DNA from 3 places in the Terrabacter sp. 2RAF25 genome. Region 3 is predicted to be linked to each of the others. Evidence: predicted binding sites of a transcription regulator. Region 3 holds the regulator's gene; each other region holds the start of a gene.
What was found. The regulator LexA, encoded in region 3, represses DNA repair genes until DNA is damaged. The targets are predictions, from matches to a motif close to TCGAACANNTGTTCGA.

Region 1: the regulator LexA is predicted to act here: its motif matches at 1,571-1,586, upstream of AB4091_RS09290 (alpha-ketoglutarate-dependent dioxygenase AlkB).
Region 2: the regulator LexA is predicted to act here: its motif matches at 1,695-1,710, upstream of recA (recombinase RecA).

Annotation. Positions count from the first base shown of each region.
Region 1 is NZ_JBFRGJ010000003.1:65,646-68,916, reverse strand. Features, by position in the region: gene AB4091_RS09295 (maleylpyruvate isomerase family mycothiol-dependent enzyme) at 64-882, opposite strand; gene AB4091_RS09290 (alpha-ketoglutarate-dependent dioxygenase AlkB) at 898-1,548, opposite strand; gene recO (DNA repair protein RecO) at 1,669-2,397, shown strand; gene AB4091_RS09280 (isoprenyl transferase) at 2,435-3,214, shown strand.
Region 2 is NZ_JBFRGJ010000003.1:120,137-123,407, reverse strand. Features, by position in the region: gene AB4091_RS09535 (DUF3352 domain-containing protein) at 1-713, opposite strand, end outside; gene AB4091_RS09530 (DUF3046 domain-containing protein) at 867-1,115, shown strand; gene AB4091_RS09525 (O-acetyl-ADP-ribose deacetylase) at 1,112-1,657, shown strand; gene recA (recombinase RecA) at 1,887-2,936, shown strand; gene AB4091_RS09515 (RecX family transcriptional regulator) at 2,939-3,271, shown strand, end outside.
Region 3 is NZ_JBFRGJ010000008.1:212,263-215,533, reverse strand. Features, by position in the region: gene AB4091_RS18795 (LysM peptidoglycan-binding domain-containing protein) at 220-621, opposite strand; gene lexA (transcriptional repressor LexA) at 884-1,582, shown strand; gene AB4091_RS18785 (hypothetical protein) at 1,659-2,588, shown strand; gene AB4091_RS18780 (phosphotransferase) at 2,600-3,271, opposite strand, start outside.

The DNA.
Region 1 (3,271 bases), on a different contig from region 3:
TGTGCACCCCAGGGGCTCTGGCCCCGGCTGGTGTGCACACGCGGTGCTGCCCAGGTGCCGACCTCAGTCGATCGAGCCGCCGAGCACCGCGTCGACAGCAGCGAGCGCCGCGGCATCGCCCTCGCGCGTGATCTCGCCGTCGGCGGGACGGTTCCAGAGCCAGCAGTCGAGGTCGGCCGCCGACCCGCAGATCTCGGCAACGGCCTCGCCGTCGGGGCCGTCGACGACGAGGAAGCGCTCGGTGTCGATGACGTCGCCGTCCGCGTCGGTGCCGGTGATGCGCACCGGCGTCACGGTCCAGGCGTGCATGGCGTCGACGGTCGCGATCGTCACAGCGGGACCGATGGGCTCGTGCGTGAGTCCGGGCTCGGGTTCGTAGCCGCGCATGATCCGCAACGCCTCGTCGACACCGTCGGCAGCCAGCCGGCAGTCGAGCGGGGTGCGCTCACCCACCGTCAGCTCTGCGTCGAGCCGGTGGACCATCGCCTCGTGGGCCTGGCGCCGCCGGATGTAGCCGGCGCTCTTGTCGTCGGCCCACATCCACAGAGGGGTCTCAGGAGGCAGTACGGACAGGACGCGGTGAAGTCGCTCGCTCGAGCGGTCGTAGAGATCGAGCAGCCCGGCGCGATGAGATGGCCGCTCCTCTCGGCTCGCGTTCATCGCGTCGAGGTCGGCCGGGTCGGTGAGGCCGCGCTCGGCGATCTCACCCCAGAACCACTGCACCTCCGCGAGGTGCCACAGCAGGTCGTCGGCGTCCCAGTCGGGGCAGGTGGGGACGCGCGCGTCGGTCGGAGCGTGCTCGAGGGCGGCACGAAACCGTGCCGAGTCGGCCGCGAGGTGGTCGAGGTAGGGCAGGGGGCCACCTGGGCGGCTGGACGGCATACGTACTCTCCTTGGTCAGCGGACGCCTGCGACACGGAACTGCACGGAGATGCGTGGCCCCATCGGCTTCGACGTCTTGGGCACCGCATGGTCCCACGTGCGCTGGCACGAGCCACCCATCACCACGAGGTCACCATGCCCGAGGGGGTAGCGCAAGCTCTTTGTGGACGAACCCGGGATGGCGCCGCCGTCTCGTGGGCGCAGCGCCAGGGTGCGGTCCGAGCCGAGCGACAGGATGGCGATCATCGTGTCGCTGTCGCGTGATCGGCCGATGCGGTCGCCGTGCCAGGCGACGCTGTCGCGGCCGTCGCGGTAGAGGCAGAGGCCGGCGGTGACGAAGGGCTCGCCGAGCTCGTCGGCGTAGTGCGCGCTGAGGGCCTCGCGGGCCTCGTCGAGCATCGGATGGGGGAGCCGCTCGTCGGCGGCATAGAACTTCGTCAGGCGTGGCACGTCGACGACGGAGTCGTACATCTGCCTGCGCTCCGCGTGCCAGGGCACGTCGCGCAGCAGCGCCGCGAAGAGGTCGTCGCCAGCGGCGAGCCAGCCGGGCCTGACGTCGACCCATGCCCCGCGGGCGAGCTGGTGTCGGGTGAGGCCGGTGCCGACGGCACGGAGCGTCATCGCGTCGGTGAGGTCGAGCAGCGAACCCTGGAGAGCGAGGTCCATGCCCACACGATAACCCGAAACGTCGAACGCGTGTTCGACCCGCTCGTTCGAGTTCAGGCACTTCTCGTGGTCCGGCGCGTGCGGTGCTCCACCGGCCTGGCGACGGGGGAGAATGACGGCATGCCCCTCTACCGTGACGAGGCGATCGTCCTGCGCACCCACAAGCTGGGCGAGGCCGACCGCATCATCACGATGCTCACACGCACCCGGGGGCGGGTGCGCGCGGTCGCCAAGGGAGTGCGTCGCACGAAGTCACGTTTCGGCTCCCGTCTCGAGCCCGGCATGGTCGTCGACGTGCAGTGCTACGAGGGCCGCAACCTCGACACGGTCACCCAGGTCGAGACGCTCGCGCCCTACGGCGACGCGATCGCCCGCGACTACACCGCCTACACGTGCGCGACCTCGATGCTCGAGACCGCGCTGCAGCTCTCGGAGGAGCACGAGCCGCAGACCCAGCAGTACCTCCTGCTCGCCGGCGCCCTGCGGTCCCTCGCCGAGCGCGCGCACGACCCGGGGCTCGTGCTCGACGCGTACCTGCTGCGCTCGCTTGCCGTCGCGGGCTGGGCGCCGAGCTTCGTCGACTGCGCGCGCTGCGGCGCATCGGGCCCGCACCGCGCCTTCAACGTGCAGGCCGGCGGCGCAGTCTGTTCGGTATGCCGTCCGCCCGGCTCGAGCGCGCCCGCACCCGAGACCTTCGAGCTGCTCGCCTCCCTGCTGGCCGGCGACTGGGAGGTTGCCGACGCGAGCGATGAACGGCATCGTCGTCAGGGCAACGGCATGGTAGCCGCCTTCCTCCAGTGGCACATAGAGCGCGGGCTGCGTTCGCTGCGCCTCGTCGAGCGGGCCTGAGCCACAAGCGAACCCGACCTCACCGATCCGGAGACCCATGTACGCCAAGCCTTTCCCGCATCCGTCGGGTGCCACGCCGCCGACCATCCCGAGCGATCTGCTCCCGAAGCACGTGGCGATCGTCATGGACGGCAACGGGCGGTGGGCCAACCAGCGGGGGCTGCCGCGCACCAAGGGTCACGAGGCGGGGGAGGCGTCGTTGCTCGACGTCGTCGCGGGTGCCGTCGACGTCGGCGTGACCCACCTGTCGGCGTACGCCTTCTCCACCGAGAACTGGCGGCGCTCGCCCGAGGAGGTCCGCTTCCTGATGGGCTTCAACCGCGACGTCATCCGGCGGCGGCGCGACCAGCTGCACGAGTGGGGAGTGCGCATGCGGTGGGTCGGCCGCACGCCCCGGCTCTGGCGGTCCGTCATCAAGGAGCTCGAGATCGCCCAGGAGCTGACGCGGCACAACACCGGGCTCACCCTCTACTTCTGCGTGAACTACGGCGGACGGGCCGAGATTGCCGATGCCGTGCAGCGAATCGCCCACGACGTCAAGGGTGGTCGGCTGCGGCCGGGCTCGGTCGACGAGAAGACGATCAAGAAGTACCTCGACGAGCCGACGATGCCCGACGTCGACCTCTTCGTCCGGAGCTCGGGTGAGCAGCGAACCTCGAACTTCCTGCTCTGGCAGTCGGCGTACGCGGAGATGGTGTTCCAGAACCGGCTCTGGCCCGACTACGACCGACGCGACCTCTGGGCCGCGATCGAGGAGTACGTCGCTCGCGATCGTCGCTACGGCGGCGCCATCGACACCCCCACCACCAGCACCTGAGGAACCCAACACAGCGAGAGGGCACTCCGTCGCGGTGTACATCGCTGGGGGTGCGGG
Region 2 (3,271 bases), on a different contig from region 3:
GCGTAGCCGTCCTTCGTGCGCACGTCGGTCTTCGAGGACGAGTCGCACGCGAACAGCTTGGTCAGCGTGTCCTTGGCGAGGGTCTCGTCCTTGACCTGGATCGCGATCGCGACGTTCGGCGTGTCCGACGTGCCGCCGGGGCGGACCGCGGCGCCGACCCGGTCGCCGAGCCACGGCTCGACGTCCTTGTCGTAGGTGAACTTCTTGAGGCAGTCGTTGCCGGCGTCCTTGGAGGCCATCTCCCACAGCTTCTTGCGCGGGTCGTCGCTGCCGAGGGTGTTCTTGACGGCGTCGCGCTTGCCGAGGAACCGGACCGCCGCGATCTTCTGGCCGGCGGAGGGGTCGATGTCGACACGCAGGTACGCGTACGCGTCACCGGGCAGCACGTCGGACGGCTGCGCACCGCTGCCGCTCAGGGTCTGAGCGGCGAAGACACCCGCGCCGCCGAGGGCGAGGACGGTGGCGAGGGCGCCGACCATCAGGCCGGTGCGCTTGCGGCCGCCCCGGGCGGGGGCGGACGGGTCGTCGGCGAGCGCGACCCCCGGGGCGCCGAGGGCGCCGGCCTGGTCGGACGCAACCGGCACGTGCTGGCTGCCCGAGGGCACGGGGTAGGTGTACTGCGGGACGGGCGTCGTCGAGTCGGCCGGAATCGGTCGGGTGGCGTCGTCGCCCGGCTGGGCGTTCGGCCCGTCGGGCCTGGTGGGCTCGGTCATGCTGGCTCCCCTGAAGTGTCGAGGTCCCCGCGTAGGCGCTCGGGACGAGAGGACGATACCGGTCGAGCGGCATCGCCGCGGGCGGTTGAGGTAACGCTCGGACGACGGTTGCGGCGGGACCGGTTCCGGCGGCACGGGTGGCAGACTGCTGGGGTGCGGATCAGTCACTTCTGGACCTTGATGGACGACGAGTTCGGTGCGGCGTATGCCGGGTCGCTCGCGCGCGACCACGTGCTCGGCTCGCTCGGCAACCGCACGGTGGTCCAGGCGCTCGCCGACGGCGAGGCGCCGCGCGCGGTGTGGGAGGCGCTCTGCGTCGACATGGACGTGCCGCCCGAGCGCAGGCTGGGTCGCGACGTCCGGGTTGCTCGCGGGGCACAGGGTGGTCAGGTCGGCAGGTGAGGCTGCCAGGTCCCGGCCTCGCACGCATCACGTTGCGCCGGGGCGACATCACGGCCGACGCCTCGGCAGACGCGATCGTCAACGCGGCGAACTCGTCGCTGCTCGGTGGTGGTGGCGTAGACGGGGCGATCCACAGTGCTGCCGGTCCCGAGCTGCTCGAGGAGTGTCGACGGCTCGGCGGGTGCGAGACGGGTGACGCGAAGATCACCGGGGCGGGGCGGCTGCCGGTGCGTCATGTCATCCACACGGTGGGTCCCGTGTGGCGAGGGGGAGGCCACGGTGAGGCCGAGCTGCTCGCCTCCTGCTACCGGCGCAGCGTCGAGCTCGCCGACGCCGCCGGGTGCGAGGTCGTCGCCTTCCCTGCCGTGTCGTGCGGCGTCTATGGCTACCCGGTCGACGCCGCGGCGCGGGTCGCGCTGGTGGCGCTGGCCGAGGCGCTCGACCGCCACGACGGTGTGCGCGAGGCCCGGTTCTGGCTCTTCTCGGACCGGGTGCTCACCGACTTCGAGGCCGCGCTCACGGCCCTGCGCCCGGAAGGCTGAGCCGGGTCCGCAGGCGACACGGCGTGTCGTCGCGACTTCGAACACGTGTTCGGTACTGTTCTCCACAGGTCCTGCGCCACCACCCGCATCGTCCACAGGCCGTCTCGTGGTCCACCTGATGTCGGCGCCGGCACCTAGCGTCTGACCCGACAGCGGATCTGCTTGAGCGATCCGTTCCCCGGGTCGTAGGTAGACGACCGCAGCGCAGACGGCAGAACAGGAGCCCGACATGGCATCGGTGCAGGAGAAGGACAAGGACAAGGCGCTCTCCTCGGTGATGGGCCAGATCGAGAAGAGCTACGGCAAGGGCGCGGTGATGCGCCTCGGCGACGACATCCGTCCGCCGATCGAGGTGATCCCCACCGGGTCGATCGCCCTCGACGTCGCTCTCGGCATCGGCGGCCTGCCCCGCGGACGCGTCGTCGAGATCTACGGCCCGGAGTCCTCGGGCAAGACGACCGTCGCGCTCCACGCGGTCGCCAACGCGCAGAAGGCCGGCGGCATCGCGGCGTTCATCGACGCCGAGCACGCGCTCGACCCCGACTACGCGAAGAAGCTCGGCGTCGACACCGACGCCCTGCTCGTCTCGCAGCCCGACACCGGTGAGCAGGCCCTCGAGATCGCCGACATGCTGATTCGTTCCGGGGCAATCGACATCATCGTCATCGACTCCGTGGCGGCCCTGGTGCCCCGCGCCGAGATCGAGGGCGAGATGGGCGACAGCCACGTCGGTCTGCAGGCCCGCCTCATGAGCCAGGCGCTGCGCAAGCTGACCGGTGCCCTCAACAACACGGGCACGACGGCGATCTTCATCAACCAGCTCCGCGAGAAGATCGGCGTCATGTTCGGCTCGCCCGAGACGACCACCGGTGGCAAGGCGCTGAAGTTCTACGCGTCGGTGCGACTCGACGTCCGCCGCATCGAGACGCTCAAGGACGGCACCGACCCCGTCGGCAACCGCACCCGCGTCAAGGTCGTCAAGAACAAGGTCTCACCGCCCTTCAAGCAGGCCGAGTTCGACATCCTCTACGGCCAGGGCATCTCCCGCGAGGGTGGGCTCATCGACATGGGGGTCGAGCACGGCTTCGTGCGCAAGGCCGGCGCCTGGTACACCTACGAGGGCGACCAGCTCGGCCAGGGCAAGGAGAACGCCCGCAACTTCCTCAAGGACAACCCCGACCTCGCCGACGAGATCGAGAAGAAGGTCAAGGAGAAGCTGGGCGTCGGGCCGCGCGTCGACAAGCCCGCCGAGGTCGCGGACGTGCCCGTCGACTTCTGATCGTGGCTGGTCCCGCACACGAGTCCACCGAGGACCGTCTGGCCCGCGCCGCGGCCGCCCTCGCCGAGGCGCAGGGTGTCGTCGAGGCGCGGGCCGCCGCGTCCGAGGGGCCGAGTCCGAGCCCTCGCAAGCAAGGGCGCGCGGGTGCTGCCTCTGCGAGCGAGGCGCGTCCTCGCCGCGCACGCTCAGGTCGCGAGCGTGGCGCCCGGCCGCGTTCCGGATGGGCCGCGGCCGACCCCGGCGACGGCCCTGACTGGGCCCTGCCCCCTCAGGCTGCGGGATCGGGCGCGGTCGGCGCGACGGGAGAGCCGATCGCGACCGGCGTCGCGGCCGAT
Region 3 (3,271 bases):
TGGTCGTGACACGGCAGCACCCCAGACCCAGAACGCACACAGCAGAACGCCGCACCCCCTTCAGGGGTGCGGCGTCCGGGCGGCGACGGCGGGGTCGAAGCGCCGTCACCGCCAGCCGCTGGAGGTGGAGCCAACGCGGCCGATGGGGTGGGTCGAGACGAGCGGGAGCCGGCCGGGCGGCATACGCAAGGAAGCCTCAGGCCCAGGGGGCTCCCGTTGTCAGCGACTCGGGACGACGAGCTGCTGCCCGACGTGTATCTCGGTGGTGCTGAGGCTGTTGGCGACCTGGAGCTCGACGACACCGTCGGCGACGGACAGCTGAGGCAGCTCCCGCGCGGCGATGCCCGACAGCGTCTGACCCGAGCCGACCGTGACCGTGTGGGAGCCGGAGGACGCCGAGGCCAGCTGGCCGGCCAGTCCGACCGCCAGCAAAGAGACGAGCGCGGCGACGAGGAGCGCGACCACGAGCCGACCGAACCGGGTCAGGCGCAGGGGCGGCTGGGCGGCCCGGGCGGCACGGACGGCCTCACGCCCGGTCGGCACCAGCACGAGGTGCGGACGGGCCGCGGGCTGCTCTGTGGTCTGCGGCTGACGAACGGCCTCGAGGACGATGGCGCTCATGGTGACCTCCCCTTGCTCCTGAACTGGCGAACATGTGTTCGATAGAACGTCTGTACGATTTGTAGCACGTATGTTCGAGGAAGTCGAGACACGCATCGAACAGGTGTTTGGCAACTGTGTTCGAACCTCGTTACTCTTTCCTCACACCACACACCTCACCAGCCACCACTGACACTGGCCCTCGAGCGGTCCTCGAGCACTTCTCACGCGGTCTCGAGCCAGGTTCAGCACACGGTCTGACGAGCCGACGAAGGGGATCACCATGGGCGTGACCGAGCTTCCCGATCGCGAGACCGGCGACGGACTGACCGTGCGCCAGCGGCGCGTGCTCGAGGTGATCCGCAACTCCGTCGACCGCCGGGGCTATCCGCCGAGCATGCGCGAGATCGGTGACGCCGTCGGCCTGGCGAGCCCCTCGAGCGTCTCCCACCAGCTCAACGCTCTGGTGACCAAGGGTTACCTGCGCCGCGACCCCAACCGCCCGCGCGCCCTCGAGATCGTCTCCCCCGACGCGACGGCCGAGGAGGTCGGCTACCGCAGCGGAGACCACTACGACACCGAGACCGACTCCGGCGACGCCCGTCCCGAGGCGTCCTACGTGCCCGTCCTCGGCCAGATCGCGGCGGGCGTCCCCATCACGGCCGAGCAGGTCGTCGAGGACGTCTTCCCGCTGCCGAAGCAGCTCGTGGGCGAGGGCGACCTCTTCCTGCTCAAGGTCAACGGCGACTCCATGGTCGACGCCGCCATCTGCGACGGCGACTGGGTCGTCGTGCGCCAGCAGCAGCACGCCGACAACGGCGACGTCGTCGCGGCAATGCTCGACAACGAGGCCACCGTCAAGACGTTCAAGCGCGTCGACGGTCACGTCTGGCTGATGCCGCACAACGAGGACTTCTCCCCCATCGACGGCGACCACGCGACGATCCTCGGCAAGGTCACCGCCGTGCTGCGCCGCATCTGACGAGCGGGGTCGCCCGCCGCGGCGGGGGCCCGCTTCCAGTAGGCGTATCGCCTCGGCGGGCGCCACACTCTGACGAGTGAGTCCTGCAGAGGAGACCGCCATGGCAGCCGGGCGCACCCGCGACGTCGTCTACACCTACCGCTACCTGCGGGGCGCGATGATCGCGCTGTTGCTCATGCTGCTGCTTTCGGTGGGCTACGAGTGGTGGTGGGAGACCGGCCACACCTGCTGGCTCGGCTCGATCAGCGCCTACTACTACACGCCCGCGCGGACCGTCTTCGTCGGCTCCCTCTGCGCCCTAGGCGCGAGCCTCATCGCCTACAAGGGGCACTCGTCCGAGGAGGACGTGCTGCTCAACTTCTCGGGATTCATGGCGTTCGTCGTCGCCATGGTGCCGACCGTGCCCGACGACCGCTGCGGGCCGAACGCCTACACGCAGACACCGGCCGAGATCGCGGCGGCGGTGCGCAACAACATCTGGTCGCTCGTCGTCGTCGCCGTGATCGCGGCCGTCATCGTCGCAGCGCTCAAGCGGGGCGCCGTGCGGCGCGATGCCGCTGCGCGACCGACGACGCGGTCGGTGCTCGTGACCCTGGGGTGCGCGGGCGTTCTGCTGGTGGAGCTCACCCTCTTCCTCGTCCTTCGCGACCGTTTCATCGCCCTGAGCCACGGCATCGCCGCGGCAACCATGGTGGCCGGGGTCATCGCCGTCATGGTGCTCAGCGCGCTGCGCACCGAGGCGCGCCACCGGGCGGTCGGCGACGACGACGACGGGCGGGGCTATCGCCGCATCTACCTCGCCATCGCGGTCGCACTCACCGTCGCCTTGGCCGCCACGGTCGTCGCGGCGCTGACGGTCAGGGGCTTCGCCCACCTCGTCCTCGTCGCCGAGGTGATCGTCATCGTGCTCTTCGCGACGTACTGGGGCGTCCAGACGAAGGAGCTGTGGGACCTCGGCGAGGTCTCAGCCGACGAGGCGCGCGACCTCGGGTCCCGCGTCGAGTAGCCCTCTGCGGCTCACGACAGGGGCGTCGGTTCGCCGAGCGACCCGAGCCACCACGTGCCCGCGTCGCCGTACTCCGTCCGCTCTTCCGCCGTCATGGTGGCCACGACCCGCAGCCAGGACTCGGCGCGAGCGAGCCGTCCCAACTGCAGTGCCGCGGGCAGCGCCCGGCGGAGCCGGGTCGCGGGAACGACGTCGCTCCACACCTCGAGCCCTGCGTCGGCCACCCGTCGCAGCCGTGGGTCGTCGGGGGCTGCCTCGAAGCGGTGCACAAGCACGTTGAGCGGGATGAACAGTGCGGTGAGGGGGTGCGTCAGCACTGCGTCGCCGAAGTCGAAGAAGCGCATGCCCCCCGGCCTGGCGAAGACGTTGTTGGGGTGCAGGTCGTTGTGCACGAGGTTCACGCCCGTCCCGAGGGCGTCGAGCTCCTCGCCCCAGCGTGCGACCGTGGGGAGGAGTCGGTCGAGCCTCGCTGCCACCTCCGGCCCCATCCGCCGCGGGTCCCCCTCGGGCAGCGCGACCAGTGAGGCCGTCCTCCCGCTCACGTATGCCGCCGCGTGCGTCGGGTGGAGCAGTGCTGCGCCGGCCGCCTCGAGCTCACGCTCGTGCCCGACGAGCTCGCGCTGCAGGTGCATAGCCTCCGCGGCGACGCGGCACCACGCGTCGACGTCGTCATCGGCCACGGT